2 linked regions of the Rheinheimera salexigens genome follow. Each later gene encodes a partner of the first gene's protein in a complex. Links are inferred from orthologs where the notes say so. Each region holds a gene or a part of one and is shown in the gene's direction. Other genes may lie near its edges.

What was found.
Region 2: the proteins of secA (region 1) and secY are in contact, whole or in part, in a crystal structure (PDB 3DIN), measured with the Thermotoga maritima proteins. The link is inferred for Rheinheimera salexigens from one-to-one orthologs. Residues at the interface, in WP_004082002.1 of Thermotoga maritima: Glu261, Ala262, Arg263, Lys300, Ala301, Arg302, Thr303, Ile304, Ile305, Leu323, Tyr324, Asp325, Pro326, Val329, Ser330, Tyr333, Ile336, Lys340, Phe345, Val349, Glu363, Phe364, Tyr374, Ser375, Gly376, Gly377, Glu393, Ile395, Thr482, Ser483; in WP_004081795.1 of Thermotoga maritima: Glu108, Gly109, Glu110, Glu111, Ala236, Glu237, Arg238, Arg239, Ile240, Thr241, Ile242, Gln243, Tyr244, Ala245, Arg246, Arg247, Val248, Thr249, Gly250, Arg251, Arg252, Val253, Tyr254, Gly256, Ala257, Ser258, Thr259, Tyr260, Leu261, Pro262.

What each region holds. Positions count from the first base shown.
Region 1 is NZ_MKEK01000001.1:955,915-964,644, forward strand. Bases 4,075-7,329 are described here. They hold secA (preprotein translocase subunit SecA), read left to right. Parts: upstream 4,075-4,402; coding sequence 4,403-7,129; downstream 7,130-7,329. Other genes in these bases: BI198_RS04475 (DciA family protein), read right to left, coding at 4,075-4,182; mutT (8-oxo-dGTP diphosphatase MutT), read left to right, coding at 7,113-7,329. In the rest of the region: cell division protein FtsA, read left to right, coding at 1-1,139; cell division protein FtsZ, read left to right, coding at 1,170-2,390; lpxC (UDP-3-O-acyl-N-acetylglucosamine deacetylase), read left to right, coding at 2,668-3,579; more of BI198_RS04475, read right to left, coding at 3,721-4,074; more of mutT, read left to right, coding at 7,330-7,586; DNA gyrase inhibitor YacG, read right to left, coding at 7,681-7,914; BI198_RS04495 (transposase), read left to right, coding at 8,078-8,730. UniProt on the Escherichia coli protein: Required for protein export, interacts with the SecYEG preprotein conducting channel.
Region 2 is NZ_MKEK01000001.1:3,257-11,679, reverse strand. The notes cover bases 4,885-7,832. They hold secY (preprotein translocase subunit SecY), read left to right. Parts: upstream 4,885-5,668; coding sequence 5,669-6,997; downstream 6,998-7,832. Other genes in these bases: rpsK (30S ribosomal protein S11), read left to right, coding at 7,636-7,832; rpsM (30S ribosomal protein S13), read left to right, coding at 7,264-7,620; rpmJ (50S ribosomal protein L36), read left to right, coding at 7,019-7,132; rplO (50S ribosomal protein L15), read left to right, coding at 5,219-5,653; rpmD (50S ribosomal protein L30), read left to right, coding at 5,033-5,215. Outside these bases: rpsC (30S ribosomal protein S3), read left to right, coding at 1-586; rplP (50S ribosomal protein L16), read left to right, coding at 599-1,012; rpmC (50S ribosomal protein L29), read left to right, coding at 1,012-1,203; rpsQ (30S ribosomal protein S17), read left to right, coding at 1,203-1,457; rplN (50S ribosomal protein L14), read left to right, coding at 1,623-1,991; rplX (50S ribosomal protein L24), read left to right, coding at 2,001-2,315; rplE (50S ribosomal protein L5), read left to right, coding at 2,335-2,874; rpsN (30S ribosomal protein S14), read left to right, coding at 2,886-3,191; rpsH (30S ribosomal protein S8), read left to right, coding at 3,213-3,605; rplF (50S ribosomal protein L6), read left to right, coding at 3,620-4,153; rplR (50S ribosomal protein L18), read left to right, coding at 4,163-4,513; more of rpsE, read left to right, coding at 4,523-4,884; more of rpsK, read left to right, coding at 7,833-8,025; rpsD (30S ribosomal protein S4), read left to right, coding at 8,059-8,423. UniProt on the Escherichia coli protein: The central subunit of the protein translocation channel SecYEG. Consists of two halves formed by TMs 1-5 and 6-10.

The sequences.
Region 1 (8,730 bases):
TAAGTATTGTTGGTGTGGGTACTCATGTATCGCGCGGCATGGATAAAGGCGGCGTTAATGATCTGAACTTAGTAGTACAAGCCGTACAACGGGCGATTAATGAAGCCGAGCTAATGGCAGATTGCCATGTATCTTCAGTCTATTTAGGTATTTCTGGCAAACATATTCGTTGTCAAAACGAAAGTGGCATGGTGCCGATTAACGACACTGAGGTCACAGCAGAAGACGTATTAAATGTTATTCATGCTGCTAAGTCAGTTCCTATTTCAGCTGAACGGCGCATGTTGCATGTATTACCTCAAGAGTATTCGGTAGACATGCAAGAAGGCATTAAAAGCCCAATTGGTATGTCAGGTGTACGTATGGAAGCTAAAGCCCATATTGTCACTTGTGCTAATGATATGGCCAAGAACATTGAAAAATGTGTAGAGCGTTGTGGCTTGCAGGTTGATCAGCTTATTTTTACCGCTTTAGCCTCTAGCTATGCGGTATTAACCGATGACGAAAAAGAACTCGGTGTCTGCGTAGTGGATGTTGGCGGCGGTACAATCGACATTGCTATCTTCACTAATGGCGCTTTACGCCATACCGCAGTGATCCCGGTAGCGGGTAACCAAGTCACTAGCGATATCGCTAAAATATTCCGCACACCAATTAGTCATGCAGAAGATATTAAAGTCCAGTATGCTTGCGCGCTGCGTAGCATGGTAGGTAAAGAAGAAAGCATAGAAGTTCCTAGTGTTGGTGGTCGTCCAGCACGTTCTATGTCACGTCATACCTTGGCTGAAGTAGTTGAGCCACGTTATCAAGAATTATTTGAACTGGTACAAGAAGAAATTCGCAGCTCTGGCTTTGAAGAGCAAGTGGCTGCAGGAATTGTGCTAACCGGTGGCACCGCCAAAATGGAAGGTGCAGTAGAGTTTGCCGAAGATATATTTCAAATGCCGGTACGCGTAGGTCAGCCTATGCATATCAGCGGTTTAAAAGAGTATGTACAAGATCCGGCCTACGCCAGTGTAGTCGGGTTGTTGTTATACGGTAAAGATGCGCGCACAGAGCAGAAAAAATCTGCCGATGTTCGCAGTTCAGTGAGCAGTTTCGTTAAACGGATCAGCAGCTGGTTTAAAGGCGAGTTTTAAGATACAAGCGTAAAAAACGGAGAGAGAGCTATGTTTGAATTAATGGAAAACCACAGCCAAGAAGCTGTAATTAAAGTAATAGGTGTTGGTGGCGGCGGCGGTAACGCAGTTGAGTATATGGTTGCCAGCAATATTGAAGGGGTAGAATTTATTGCGGCTAATACGGATGCGCAAGCATTACGTAATTCGTCAGCCAATATTACCTTACAACTAGGTGCCACGGTAACTAAAGGCTTAGGTGCCGGTGCTAACCCAGAAATTGGTCGTCGTTCAGCAGAAGAAGACCGCGAAAATATCAAAAAAACTATCCAAGGTGCCGATATGATCTTTATCGCCGCTGGTATGGGTGGTGGTACAGGTACCGGTGCAGCGCCAGTGGTTGCTGAAATTGCCCGTGAGTTAGGCATTTTAACCGTTGCTGTTGTGACTAAGCCGTTTCCTTTTGAAGGTAAAAAGCGTACAGCTTATGCCGATGAAGGTATTTTAGAGCTAAGCAAGCATGTTGACTCGTTAATCACTATTCCTAACGACAAGCTATTAAAAGTATTAGGTAAAGGCACTAGTTTACTAGATGCATTTAAAGCCGCTAACAACGTATTGTTGGGTGCTGTGCAAGGTATTGCTGAATTAATTACCCGTCCGGGTTTAATTAACGTCGACTTTGCCGATGTGCGTACGGTAATGGCTGAAATGGGTACTGCTATGATGGGTAGTGGCCGTGCGTCAGGTCCAGATCGTGCAGAAGAAGCAGCAGAACAAGCAATTTCAAGCCCGTTATTAGAAGATATCGACTTATCAGGTGCTAAGGGTATTTTAGTCAACATTACAGCTGGCTTAGATATTAGTATCGAAGAGTTTGAAATCGTTGGTAATGCGGTTAAAGCCTTTGCTTCTGAAAACGCTACTGTCGTTGTAGGTGCGGTAATTGATATCGAGATGCAAGACGAATTACGTGTCACAGTTGTCGCAACAGGTATTGGTGCAGAGCGTCGTCCTGATATCAGCTTAGTGCAAAGCAACCGTCAGCAAGAAACTACACGTCCGGTGTACGGTACTGCAGGTGGCAATGCGCTGCAATCAGAAACACAAACAGTACGTGTTGAGCAGCCACAAGCGCAAACACATGCAAATACTCATGCTCATAGCCATGCTAATAGTCAGCAGCAACCTGCTACTAAAGCACAAGCAGAAAGCAAAGCGAATATTGATATTTTTGATATTCCAGCATTTTTGCGCAAGCAAGCAGACTAAGTATTAGTGCTGAGTAATGAGTGTTGAGTTTTGAGTTTTGAGTGCTGAGTTTTGAGTGCTGAGTTTAAGTGCACAGCGTTAATTGCTGAGTGCTTGGCTGGGTTAAAATTGTAGCTTAATTGCTGCATAGGCTGTTATTGCTATAAAACTGTTGCCGTTTAATGCTGCACAGCTATTAAGCAGTTGTTCAGTCAGCGTTTGATAGGGTAGCCTATTTGTGCTATGCTTCGCCGCCGTTTTGGTTAAGGGTGCTTTAAATTTTAAGCAGGACTAAATTATGACAAAACAACGTACCATCAATAAAAGTGTCAGCTCCATTGGAGTCGGATTACACAAAGGCGAAAAGGTTACGCTTACTCTCCGACCTGCGCCCGATAACACAGGCATTGTGTTTCGTCGTGTCGATCTGGATCCGATAGTTGACTTTAAAGTGTCGCCAGAACTGGTAGGCGATACCGTGATGTGTACCTGTTTGATCAACCAAGACGGTGTGCGTTTATCAACTACTGAGCATTTAATGGCGGCAGTGGCAGGTTTAGGTATAGATAACTTAGTAATTGAAGTCGATTCGGAAGAAATTCCTATTATGGACGGCAGTGCTAATCCATTTGTTTATCTATTACTTGAAGCCGGTGTATCTGAGCAGCGTTTAGCCAAAAAATTTATTCGGATTAAAAAAACAGTACGAGTAGAAGACGGTGAAAAATGGGCTGAGTTTAAGCCTTATAATGGTTTTAAAATTGACTTCGCCATCGATTTTGACCATCCGGTTATTTCTGAAACCGTACAGCATATGCAATTAGATTTCTCTGCAGCAGGTTTTATTAAAGATATAAGCCGGGCGCGTACTTTTGGTTTTTTACATGAAGTCGAATACCTTCGTGCTAATAACTTAGCCCTAGGTGGCAGTTTTGATAACGCGGTAGTGTTAGATGAATACCGGGTGTTAAATCAAGACGGCTTACGCTATGACGACGAATTTATTAAACATAAAATTCTCGACGCCGTAGGCGACTTATATATGGCAGGCCACAGTATTTTAGGTGAGTTTAGAAGCTTTAAAACCGGCCATGCTTTAAATAACCAATTGTTATGTGAAGTGCTGGCGCACCAAGAAAACTGGGAATTTGTGACCTTCGAGCACAAAGAAGAAATGCCTATTTCATATTTAGCGCCGCAGCTAGCATAAGCTAAGCTACCAGCTATCCATAAAAAGTCAGTTATTGCCTAAGCATTAGCTGACTTTTTTGTTTATACCGCACTCGATTCTTAGTCGTTAGTCACCTGCTGTTGAGTCACTTGTAACTCGTCACTTGTCACCGCAGTTTAATCATTTAGCTCTATTCTTGGCTAAATTCAATAACGCTTGCTTTAGTTTACCGTCAGCACCTGCTGCTACCGACAATAAGGCATCAGCCGCTTGCGCCGATAAATTATGTTGCATCGCAACAGGTTGGGCAATTTCTACCTTAAATTGGCGGGTTTGGCCGGTGGGTGAAGCTTCAATTTCAATGCCGGCTAAATCAGGCAAGATTTTTTTGCGAAAATTGTCTAGAATAGCATCGCGCTGCATTTTTAGCCGAGTTAGCCAAGAGGGCGAGCTGCATAAGATAATAGCTCTGCCATCGCGAATGCTGGTTACTCGGCAAAAGCTAAGTTGCTCTAGTTGTAATACCTGCGCTAATACCGTATTCAGCTGTTGCATTAGCTTAACTTGCTGCTGTTGGTTTGCTAGCGAGCTATGGGCTAATACCTTATTGATATCCTTTGGTTTTTCAGTATAACGTGCCATGAATTTAACGCGCTCAACATAATTTAATAGCCTAAGTAGTGTAACAGCTTCTGTATTTTTTGGCAGAATCTAAATTGGCTATTGAAAGCTTTAGCATTTGTCACCATATCTAGCGTATTATGGTGAGAATTTCACATAAATTACTTTCACCTTTAAATACTGGTTTGCATGAACTAGCCAGGGCTGCACTGCAGTTTTAACTTAATATGGTAACTGGATAATGTTTGGAAAACTTTTCACCAAATTAGTTGGTAGCCGCAACGACCGCTTCTTAAAAAAACTACAAAAACAAGTACAGCAAATCAATGCGCTAGAGCCGGAGTATCAAGCCTTAACCGATGACCAGCTGCAGCATAAAACTGTCGAATTTAAACAAAAAATAAAAGACGGTGCTACGCTAGACGACCTCTTAATTGAAGCTTTTGCTACCGTGCGCGAAGCCAGTACTCGGGTATTTGGTATGCGTCACTTCGACGTTCAATTACTTGGCGGTATGGTACTGCATCAGGGTAAAATTTCTGAAATGCGCACCGGTGAGGGTAAAACCTTAACCGCTACGCTACCTGCGTATCTTAATGCGTTAGGCGGCGGTAGTGTGCACGTTATTACAGTTAACGATTACTTAGCCCGTCGTGATGCTGCAACAAACGAGCCGCTGTTTACCTTTTTAGGTATGAGCGTTGGTGTCAACGTACCGGGTATGGCGCACGTTGATAAGCAAAAAGCTTATGCAGCCGATATTACCTACGGTACTAATAACGAATTTGGTTTCGATTACCTGCGTGACAATATGGCCTTCTCGCCAGACGACCGCGTTCAGCGCGATCAGGCTTTTGCTATTATCGATGAAGTTGACTCGATATTAATCGATGAAGCCCGTACACCATTAATTATCTCGGGCCCAGCGGAAGATAGCTCTGAGCTCTATCAAAAAATTGATTTGTTAGTGCCACAGCTCATTAAGCAAGAGCAAGAAGACGAAGAGGGTAAGCACGGCGATGGCCATTTCACTTTAGATGAAAAAGCGCGTCAGGTTTACTTAACCGAAGAAGGCCAAATTAAAGTTGAAGATATGCTGCGCGAAGCGGGCATGATCGGCGAGCAGGACACTTTATTCTCAGCGGCTAATATTACCTTATTACATCACGTGTATGCGGCATTACGTGCTCATCAACTATTTAAACGCGATGTCGATTACGTGGTTAAAGACGGCGAAATTGTTATTGTTGACGAACACACCGGCCGTACTATGGAAGGGCGTCGTTGGTCAGAAGGCTTACACCAAGCGGTTGAAGCCAAAGAAGGCGTTAATATTCAAAACGAAAACCAAACCCTTGCTTCTATAACCTTTCAAAACTATTTCCGCTTGTATGAAAAGCTATCCGGTATGACAGGTACAGCTGACACCGAAGCATTTGAATTTCAACAAATATATGGTCTAGAAACTATCGTGGTGCCAACAAACCGGCCTATGGTACGAAACGATATGGCCGATTTAGTCTATTTAACGGCTGAAGATAAATACCAAGCCATTATTGCCGATATTATTAAAAAGCAACAAGCTAAACGTCCGGTATTAGTGGGTACAGCTTCAATTGAAAGCTCAGAATATCTATCTGAGTTACTCAATAAAGCTAAAATCACTCACAAAGTATTAAACGCAAAATTCCATGCTAACGAAGCTGAGATTATTGCCAATGCCGGTCGGCCAGGTAATGTCACAATCGCTACTAACATGGCAGGTCGTGGTACCGATATCGTCTTAGGCGGTAGTTTACAAGCTGAACTAGCCGGTTTAACCGACGCTAGCGAAGAGCAAATTGCCCAAGTAAAAGCTGACTGGAAAATACGCCACGATGCTGTTGTTGAGTCGGGTGGTTTACATATAATAGGTACTGAGCGTCATGAATCACGTCGTATTGATAATCAGTTGCGCGGTCGTTCTGGTCGTCAAGGTGATAACGGTTCAAGCCGGTTTTATTTATCGTTAGAAGACTCGTTAATGCGTATCTTTGCTTCAGATCGGATGTCAGCCATGATGCGCCGTCTGGGTATGGAAAAAGGCGAAGCTATTGAGCATCCATGGGTCAGTCGTGCCATTGAAAATGCCCAACGAAAAGTAGAAGCGCGTAACTTCGATATTCGTAAGCAATTATTAGAATTCGATGACGTGGCTAACGATCAACGTAAAGTTGTGTACGAGCAACGTAACGAGTTATTAGACGCTTCTGATATCAGCGAAACCATTACGGTTATTCGTGGTGATGTAGTTGAAGACTTAATTAGCCAATATATTCCGCCAGAGTCGTTAGACGAAATGTGGGATATTCCGGGCTTAGAGCAGCGTTTAAAAGCTGACTACGCGTTAGAATTACCTATCACACAATGGTTAGCCGACGATAAAAAGCTGTTTGAAGAAAAGCTACGCGAGCGCATTCAGCAAGAAGTAGAAAAATCGTATCAAGAAAAAGAACAAATGGTTGGCCCAGATGTATTGCGTCAGTTCGAAAAAGCCATAATGTTGCAAAGCTTAGATACCCACTGGAAAGAACATCTAGCAGCTATGGATCACTTGCGCCAAGGCATTAACTTACGTGGTTATGCGCAAAAGAATCCTAAGCAAGAATATAAGCGCGAAGCGTTTGAATTATTCTCAGATATGCTAGAAAACTTAAAAATAGACGTTATTGGCGTACTAGCACGAGTGCAAGTTAAAGCCGCAGAAGACGTTGAAGCGGTAGACGAGCAACGCCGCAAGGCTGACGCTGTTCCGCATAGCTATCAACATGACGAAGTTGAGCAGTTAGGCGCTGACGTACCTGAGACAGCACCTGTCGAAGTAGCGCAAGGACCAGTGATCCGTGATGGCGAAAAAATTGGCCGTAACGATGCTTGTCCATGTGGCTCAGGCAAAAAGTACAAGCAATGCCATGGCAAACTTGTCTAAGCCGATGTTTGACAATAAAACAATAACAACGGAGTCAGCTAACGCTGGCTCTGTTGCTTTAAAGCCAAAACAGTTACATGTCGCTGTAGGTGTCATAATTCGTGATAACCAAGTGCTACTAAGCTTGCGCAGTAAGCAGCAACATCAAGGTGGTAAGTGGGAGTTTCCTGGTGGCAAGGTAGAAGCCGGTGAAACCGTCTACAACGCGCTAGCACGCGAGTTAAAAGAAGAACTAGCCATAGAGGTGGTAAGCGCCGAACCCTTTATGCAGCAAGCGTTCAGCTACCCAGAGCGCAATGTATTACTCGATATCTACTTAGTGACTGAGTTTACTGGTCAAGCCCAAGGCCTAGAAGGCCAACCACTACAATGGGCCAGCTTCGCCCAGCTATCACAACTTAACTTCCCCGATGCCAATCAACCTATAGTCGAAAAGCTGCAACAGCAGTTTATGTAGTCTTTTATGGTTGTTTGTACTACAAGTCTGTTACTAGTTTAAGCAAAAATTAAGCATCGAAGCCGTAAGAATCTGTTTCTGCTGATTAATCAAATCAAGATTTAAAAAAGTCATTATCCTGAGCGATAAACTCTTGCTCTAATTCATCTAAATATTGCTCTGATAAGGCTGCATCTATTGGCGATTTATCGGGAATACGATGATTCTCTGCGGCCCAATCACCTAAATCAATTAATTTACAACGCTTACAACAAAATGGCCGAAACTCAGATTCAGCCGACCAAACCACAACAGTGTCACAAGTCGGACAATTAACTTTAGTAACCATAATCCCCTCAAAAATCCGGCATAAAAATCAACCGCGAGTATAGCAATTTTCAAGGGGTCAGAGTACTTGAAACTCAAAAAGCCTTTCAAGTACTCTGACCCCTTGAAAAACATTTATTATATATTATCTTTAAATTAACATTTTATTAATGATGGGGTAGGTAATGCCTAGGAGTCGGCGGATCTGTGTGGCGAATATTCCACAGCATGTAATACAACGAGGTAATAATAAACAAGATTGTTTTATAGGAGCTAAAGATTACCATCTGTATTTAATTAAATTGGCTGAATGCGCTGAGCAATATCAGGTTCAAATACATGCCTATGTGCTGATGACTAATCATGTTCATTTGTTATTAACACCACTAGTCGATGGTGCAACAAGTCTATTTATGCAAGCGCTTGGTCGTTGTTATGTGAGGTATTTTAATATAGAACATAAGCGCACGGGGACTTTATGGGAAGGGCGCTATAAAGCCTGTTTAGTGGAGTCCGATCGTTACTTTCTGGCGGTTAGTCGTTATATAGAACTTAACCCGGTACGTGCGGGTATGGTTGCAAATGCAGCAGATTATGCTTGGTCTAGTTTTATGCATAATGCACTAGGTACATTTAATCCGTTGTTAACTGCTCATCCTGTATATTTGGGCATTGCCGAAAACAAACCATTGCGATTAGCTTGGTATCAACAGCTATTTCAGCAGCAGACCACTAATGAGGAGTTGGCAGCTATTAGAGCCGCGACTAATCGTTGTTGGCTGCTTGGCTCTGAACAGTTTAGCCAGCAATTAAGCCAGAAAACCGGGCTGCAGATAAA
Region 2 (8,423 bases), 960 kb from region 1 along the record:
GACTAAAGAACTTAAAGCTGCGTCAGTAAGCCGGATCGATATTGAGCGCCCAGCTAAGAGCATTCGTGTGACTATTCACACGGCTCGTCCAGGCGTGATTATCGGTAAAAAAGGTGAAGATGTTGAGAAAATCCGTAAGCAAGTAGCGGCAATTGCCGGTGTACCTGCACAGATCAACATCTCTGAAATACGTAAACCTGAGCTTGATGCCAAGTTAGTTGCAGATTCAATCTGTAGCCAATTAGAGCGTCGCGTAATGTTTCGTCGTGCTATGAAGCGCGCCGTGCAAAACGCCATGCGTATTGGTGCTAAGGGTATTAAAGTAGAAGTTAGCGGCCGTTTAGGTGGCGCAGAAATCGCACGTACTGAATGGTACCGCGAAGGCCGAGTGCCACTGCACACTTTACGTGCTGACATCGACTACAATACATCTGAAGCATTAACTACTTACGGTATCATTGGTGTTAAAGTTTGGATATTTAAAGGTGAGATCTTAGGAGCTCTACCATTGAATGCCAACGCTAACAACACCAACAATAACAACCAACCTAAAGCGCCGAGAAAACCGGCACGTAAGGCTAAGTAGGGGTATTGAGCGATGTTGCAACCAAAACGTACAAAATTTCGTAAAGTGCACAAAGGTCGTAACCGTGGCTTGTCCTTGGTTGGCGATAAAGTATCTTTCGGTACTTATGCACTGAAATCTGTAGAACGTGGACAAATGACTTCACGTCAAATTGAATCTGCACGACGTGCTATGACACGTGCTGTGAAGCGTGTTGGTAAAATCTGGATCCGAGTATTCCCAGACAAGCCAATCACTTCTAAGCCGTTAGAAGTACGTATGGGTAGTGGTAAAGGTGCTGTTGATCACTGGGTATGTCAGATTAAACCTGGCAAAGTCCTGTATGAAATGGACGGTGTGTCTGAAGAGTTAGCACGTCATGCATTTACATTAGCAGCGGCGAAGCTACCATTTAAGACAACCTTTGTAACGCGGACGGTAATGTGATGAAAGCCAGCGAATTAAAAAATAAAAGTGTTGAAGAGTTAAACGCTGAACTATTAGGTTTATTACGTGAGCAGTTCAACCTGCGCATGCAATTAGCTACTGGTCAGCAAGCTCAAACGCATTTAATTAGGCAGGTACGTCGTAGTATCGCGCGCGTTAAGACTATCTTAACCCAGAAGGCAGGTGCGTAATGACAGAAAAAAATATTCGTATACTGCAAGGTAAAGTAATCAGCGACAAAATGGACAAGTCTATTGTTGTTGCGATTGAACGTTCAGTGAAGCACCCAATTTATGGTAAATTCATGAAACGTACTACCAAGCTGCACGTACATGACGAAACTAATCTATGTAAAGAAGGGGACCAAGTCACAATCCGTGAATGCCGTCCGCTTTCTAAGACTAAGTCTTGGACATTGGTTGAAGTAGTCGTATCAGCATCTTAAGTAATTAAGATACTAAAAACGGCTCCACGCGGAGCCGTTTTTTATTTTACGCTACCTTTTTGCTAAGAGTGCTGTTATAATCACGCGCCCTCTTTGTAAGGAGGGTGGTTTTTAACAAAAAGCGTAGCTCGAAAGAGTTATTTAGTATAATAGCGGAGCACTAAGATGATCCAGATGCAATCTATGCTGGAAGTCGCAGACAACAGCGGCGCGCGCAGCGTAATGTGTATTAAGGTCTTAGGTGGTTCACATCGCCGTTATGCTGCAATTGGTGACGTCATCAAAATTACTGTAAAGGAAGCAATTCCGCGCGGTAAGGTTAAAAAAGGTGATGTACTGAATGCAGTGGTGGTGCGTACACGCAAAGGCGTACGCCGTCAAGACGGTTCTTTAATCCGTTTTGATCGCAATGCAGCAGTGTTGTTAAACAGCAAGCTGGAACCGATCGGCACACGTATTTTCGGGCCAGTAACTCGCGAACTTCGTGGCGACAAGTTTATGAAGATCGTGTCTTTGGCACCAGAAGTACTGTAAGGAGTCACCATGGCTAGTAAAATCCGTCGTGATGATGAGGTTGTTGTTCTTACTGGTAAGGACAAGGGTAAGCGCGGTAAGGTTACTAAAGTATTAGTAGCTGAAGGTCGTGTTTATGTTTCCGGCGTTAACTTGGTTAAAAAACATCAGAAGCCTGTACCGGCTCTGAATCAACCAGGTGGTATCGTTGAGAAAGAAGCCTCGATTCATGTTTCAAACGTAGCGATCTTTAACTCTAAAACGAGTAAATCTGATCGTGTAGGTTTCCGCCTTGAAGACGGCAAAAAAGTCCGTTTCTTTAAGTCGAATAACGAAGTAATTTAATTGCTATTGGAGTAATACGATGGCGAAACTGCATGAAATTTATAAAGACACCGTAGTCCCAGAACTGTTTAAACAGTTTGGCTACACGAGCGTCATGCAAGTCCCTCGGATTGTAAAAATCACACTCAACATGGGTGTGGGTGAAGCAGTTGCTGATAAAAAAATCCTTGAACACGCGGTAGCTGATTTAACAGCTATCTCTGGCCAAAAGCCATTAGTGACCAAGGCACGTAAATCAGTAGCTGGTTTTAAAATCCGTGAAGGCTACCCTATTGGCGCAAAAGTGACCCTGCGTGGCGATCGTATGTGGGAATTCTTAGAGCGTTTAGTCTCTATTGCAATTCCACGTATTCGCGACTTCCGTGGTGTAAATCCAAAGTCATTTGATGGCCGTGGTAACTACAGTATGGGTGTGCGTGAGCAAATCATTTTCCCAGAAGTCGACTATGACAAAGTAGATGCAGTACGTGGTTTAGATATCACTATTACAACTACAGCGCGTAACGATGACGAAGGACATGCTTTACTTGCTGCATTTAACTTCCCATTCAAGAAATAAGGTGTAGGGTCATGGCAAAACAATCAATGAAAGCACGTGAAGCAAAGCGTGCACAACTGGTAGCCAAGTTCGCTGCAAAGCGTTTTGAACTTAAAGATGCAATTGCTAATCCAGCGACTTCTGATGAAGACCGTTGGTCAGCTGTTCTTAAGTTACAAACGCTGCCGCGTGATTCAAGCCCTGCACGTCAACGTAATCGTTGTCGTGTTACAGGTCGTCCACACGGGTATCTTCGTAAATTCGGCATGAGCCGGATCAAGATCCGTGAAGCGGCGATGCGCGGTGAAATTCCTGGCCTTCGTAAGGCTAGCTGGTAAGAATCACGGGAGTAACGAGCTATGAGTATGCAAGATCCAGTAGCAGATATGTTTACTCGCATCCGCAACGGCCAATCAGCCAATAAAGTTGCGGTTAAGATGCCATCTTCTAAGTTGAAGGTGTCTATTGCGAAAGTATTAAAAGACGAAGGTTACATCGCCGATTTCGCTGTATCTGGTGAAGTTAAACCAGAATTGGAAGTGACGTTAAAGTATTTCCAAGGCAAATCTGTAATTGAAACTATCGATCGTGTTAGTCGTCCAAGCCTACGTATCTATAAGAGACGTGGCGAATTACCAAAAGTAATGGGCGGTTTAGGGGTAGCCATTGTGTCTACTTCTAAAGGACTAATGACTGACCGTGCCGCGCGCAAGGTTGGAATCGGTGGCGAAATTATCGGCTACGTAGCGTAACGGAGGTATAATCTATGTCTCGTATTGCTAAGGCCCCAGTCACTATTCCAACCGGCGTAACATTTACGCAAAACGGTCAGGTAGTGTCTGTTAAGGGCAAAAACGGCGAGTTAACATTAACTGTTAACCCTGCGGTTGAAATTGTCGTAGAAGATAGTGTGTTACGCACTATGCCTCGCGAAGGTTTCGTAGACGCTAATGCGCAAGCGGGTACTGCCCGTTCATTAATCAACAACCTGATTACAGGCGTTAATGAAGGTTTCTCTCAGAAACTTGAGTTAGTCGGTGTTGGTTACCGTGCAAAAGCAGAAGGCAAAGTATTAAATCTGAGCCTTGGTTTTTCTCACCCAGTTGTGTTCGCGATCCCTGAGGGTATCACTATCGACACACCTAGCCAGACAGAAGTCATGGTTAAGGGTGCAGACAAGCAGTTAGTAGGTCAGGTTGCCGCTAACATCCGGGCATACCGCAAACCAGAGCCATATAAAGGCAAAGGTGTGCGCTATGCAAATGAAAACGTGCGTCGTAAAGAAGCGAAGAAAAAGTAAGGTAGGACGATGGATAAGAAACTTGCTCGTCTGCGTCGTGCCAAACGCACTCGCAGAAATATTATCGAACAAGGTGCGAATCGCTTGGTTGTACACCGTACACCACGTCACATCTATGCTCAGCTTATCGCACCAAATGCTGAAGTGATTGCCTCTGCTTCTACTGTTGAAGCGTCAATCCAAGAGTCAATTAAGTACTCTGGTAACGTAGATGCTGCAAAAGCTGTAGGTAAAGCGGTTGCTGAACGTGCGGTGGCGAAAGGCGTAACTGCTTGTGCTTTTGACCGCAGTGGTTTTCAGTATCATGGTCGTGTACAAGCTTTAGCTGACGCGGCGCGTGAAGCCGGTCTTCAGTTCTAGGAGTAGCTAATGGCTAACGAAGAAGCTAAACAACAATCTGATTTACAAGAAAAGCTTGTTGCAGTAAACCGCGTGTCTAAAGTAGTAAAAGGTGGACGTATATTCTCGTTTACTGCTTTAACAGTGGTTGGTGACGGTAATGGTCGCGTTGGTTTTGGTTATGGTAAAGCACGTGAAGTTCCAGCTGCTATTCAAAAAGCAATGGAAAAAGCACGTCGCAACATGACCCAAGTTGAGTTAAATGGTAGCACTTTGCACCACCCAGTTAAGGGTGTGCATTCAGGCTCGAATGTATACATGCAGCCTGCTGCTGAAGGTACAGGCTTAATCGCCGGTGGTGCAATGCGCGCCGTACTAGAAGTTGCTGGTGTACATCACATTCTTTCTAAGTGTTACGGCTCAACTAACCCAATCAACGTAGTTCGCGCTACTATCAATGCGTTGGCGTCTGTTAAGTCGCCTTCACAAATAGCAGCTAAACGCGGTCTACGCGTTGATGATATTCTGGGGTAATCTGCCATGGCTAAGAAAACAATTAAAGTAACCCAACTGAAGTCTAGCATCGGTCGTTTACCGAAGCACAAGGCTTCAATCAAAGGGTTAGGATTACGCCGCATCGGTCATACTGTTGAAGTTGAAGATACCCCTTCAATTCGCGGTATGGTAAATGCTGTGTTTTACATGGTTAAAGTGGAGGAGTAACAGATGCTTTTAAATACTATTGCTCCAGCACCTGGATCAAAAAAAGATAAACGCCGTGTAGGCCGTGGTATCGGTTCTGGCTTAGGCAAAACAGCTGGTCGTGGTCACAAAGGTTTGAAATCACGTTCAGGTGGTAAAGTGCGTCCAGGTTTCGAAGGCGGTCAAATGCCATTGAAACAACGCTTACCTAAGTTCGGTTTCACTTCTCAGAAATCATTGGTTTCTGCAGAAGTTCGTTTGCACGAACTTGCATATGTGAAAGGTGATGTTGCTGACTTAGCTAGTCTAATGGAAGCTAACATTATTTCTCGCAATGTTAAGTTTGCTAAAGTAGTCCTGTCTGGTGAGATTTCTCGTCCAGTAACCGTTAAAGGTTTAGGCGCTACTAAAGGCGCGCGTGCAGCGATCGAAGCCGCTGGCGGTAAAGTCGAAGAATAATAAGGATAGTACGCGATGGCAAAACCAGGTTCGGACTCAAAAAGTGCAAAAGGCAGCTTTAGTGAATTAAAAGCTCGTCTGTTATTTGTACTTATAGCCATAGTCGTATTTCGACTAGGCTCCTTTGTGCCAATTCCTGGAATTGACGCCGCCGTGCTGGCCCAGTTATTCGAGCAGCAAAAAGGTACCATCGTTGAAATGTTTAACATGTTCAGCGGTGGTGCACTTGAACGTGCGTCGGTGTTTGCGTTGGGTATTATGCCCTACATCTCAGCTTCAATTATTGTGCAACTGTTATCTGTGGTTCATCCCGCGTTAGCAGAGCTGAAAAAAGAAGGTGAGGCTGGAAAGCGCAAAATTAACCAGATGACACGTTACGGTACGTTAGGACTTGCTACCTTACAGGCTGTTGGTATTGCTACTGGCTTACCAAACATGATGCCAGGGTTAGTTATTAGCCCAGGTTTTGCATTTTACTTCACCGCGGTAATTAGTTTAGTTACCGGTACCATGTTCTTAATGTGGTTAGGTGAGCAAATTACAGAGCGCGGCATTGGTAATGGTATCTCGTTGCTAATATTTACCGGTATTGTTGCGGGCTTCCCGTCGGCCATTGGCCAGACGATAGAGCAGGCACGTCAAGGCGATTTGCACTTCTTATTGTTGGTAGCAATCGGTGTGATTGTAATTGCGATAACTTGGTTTGTGGTGTTCTTTGAACGCGGCCAGCGTCGTATTGTGGTTAATTATGCTAAGCGTCAGCAAGGCCGTCAGGTATTTGCAGCGCAAAGTAGCCATTTACCGTTAAAGGTCAATATGGCTGGTGTAATACCACCGATCTTTGCATCCAGCATTATTCTGTTCCCAGGCACAATTGCCAGCTGGTTTGGTTCAGGTGAAGGCATGCTGGCTAATTTCTTACAGGAATTAGCACTAACATTATCTCCGGGACAACCGTTGTATATGATGTTATACTCAGCAGCTATTATTTTCTTTTGTTTCTTCTATACTGCGTTGGTATTTAATCCGCGTGATACTGCAGATAACTTAAAAAAATCTGGCGCTTTCATTCCAGGTATTCGTCCGGGTGAACAGACATCAAAATATATTGATAAAGTGATGACACGGTTAACCTTAGCGGGTGCCCTGTATATAACCTTTATCTGTTTAGTACCTGAGTTCATGATGGTAGCATGGGACGTTCAGTTCTACTTTGGCGGGACATCATTATTGATTATCGTTGTTGTTATTATGGATTTTATGGCACAGGTTCAGACCCATCTGATGTCTCATCAGTATGATTCTGTCCTTAAAAAGGCAAATCTTAAAGGCTATGGCCGTTAAGATACTTTCGGAGTTTAAGTTATGAAAGTAAGAGCTTCCGTTAAGAAGATCTGCCGTAACTGCAAAGTGATCAAACGCAATAGCGTAGTTCGCGTAATTTGCAGTGAGCCGAAGCACAAACAGCGCCAAGGCTAATAGCAGAAAATAATAAAACGGGCTGAACTGAAAAGTTTAGCCCGGTTATTGTTTGCAATATAAGCGCAATTTGAGTATCCTTACGGGCTTTTCAAATTGGCACCTTTTAATTTCATTATAGGAGAACGTTAGTGGCCCGTATCGCTGGCATTAACATCCCCGATAATAAGCATGCTGTCATCTCTTTGACATATGTTTATGGTATCGGCAAGACTCGCTCAAAAGCTATTTTAGCTGCAGTGGGTATCGAAGAAAGTATGAAAATTGCGGCGTTAACAGACGCACAGTTAGATACGCTTCGTGACGAAGTTGCTAAGTACACCGTCGAAGGTGACTTGCGCCGTGAAACTACGTTAAATATTAAACGCTTGATGGACTTAGGTTGTTACCGTGGCTTACGTCACCGTCGCAGTTTACCAGTTCGTGGTCAGCGCACTAAAACGAATGCGCGTACCCGGAAAGGTCCACGTAAAGCGATTAGGAAATAGGACGGAGTATAACACATGGCTAAAGCACCAGTTCGTACCCGTAAAAAGGTAAAAAAACAAATTTCTGACGGTATGGCTCATATCCATGCTTCTTTTAACAACACCATCGTGACGATTACTGATCGTCAAGGTAATGCATTATGCTGGGCAACAGCTGGTGGTTCAGGTTTCCGTGGTTCACGTAAATCTACTCCATTCGCCGCTCAGGTTGCTGCAGAACGCGCAGGTACTGCCGCGTTAGAATATGGTGTAAAGAACCTTGAAGTGTTTGTGAATGGTCCAGGTCCAGGCCGCGAATCAGCGATTCGTGCGCTAAATGGCGCTGGTTACAAAATCACAAATATCACCGACGTGACGCCTATCCCTCATAACGGATGTCGTCCACCTAAAAAACGTCGCGTGTAATTACAGCGCTTCACGGATTATTGGAGAAAGAAGATGGCAAGATATTTGGGTCCGAAGCTCAAACTTAGTCGTCGCGAAGGTACAGACCTGTTCCTGAAAAGCGGCGTAAGAGCAATTGATTCCAAGTGTAATTTAACCACAGCACCTGGCCAACATGGCGCTCGTCGCGCTCGTTTGTCAGACTATGGTTTACAATTACGCGAGAAACAAAAAGTACGTCGTATGTACGGCGTATTAGAGAAGCAGTTCCGTAATTACTATAAGGAAGCTGCTCGTTTGAAAGGTAATACAGGTGAAAACTTGTTAGCGTTATTAGAGTCTCGTCTCGATAACGTTGTATACCGTATGGGTTTAGCTAGCACGCGTGCAGAAGCACGTCAGTTAGTAAGTCACAAATC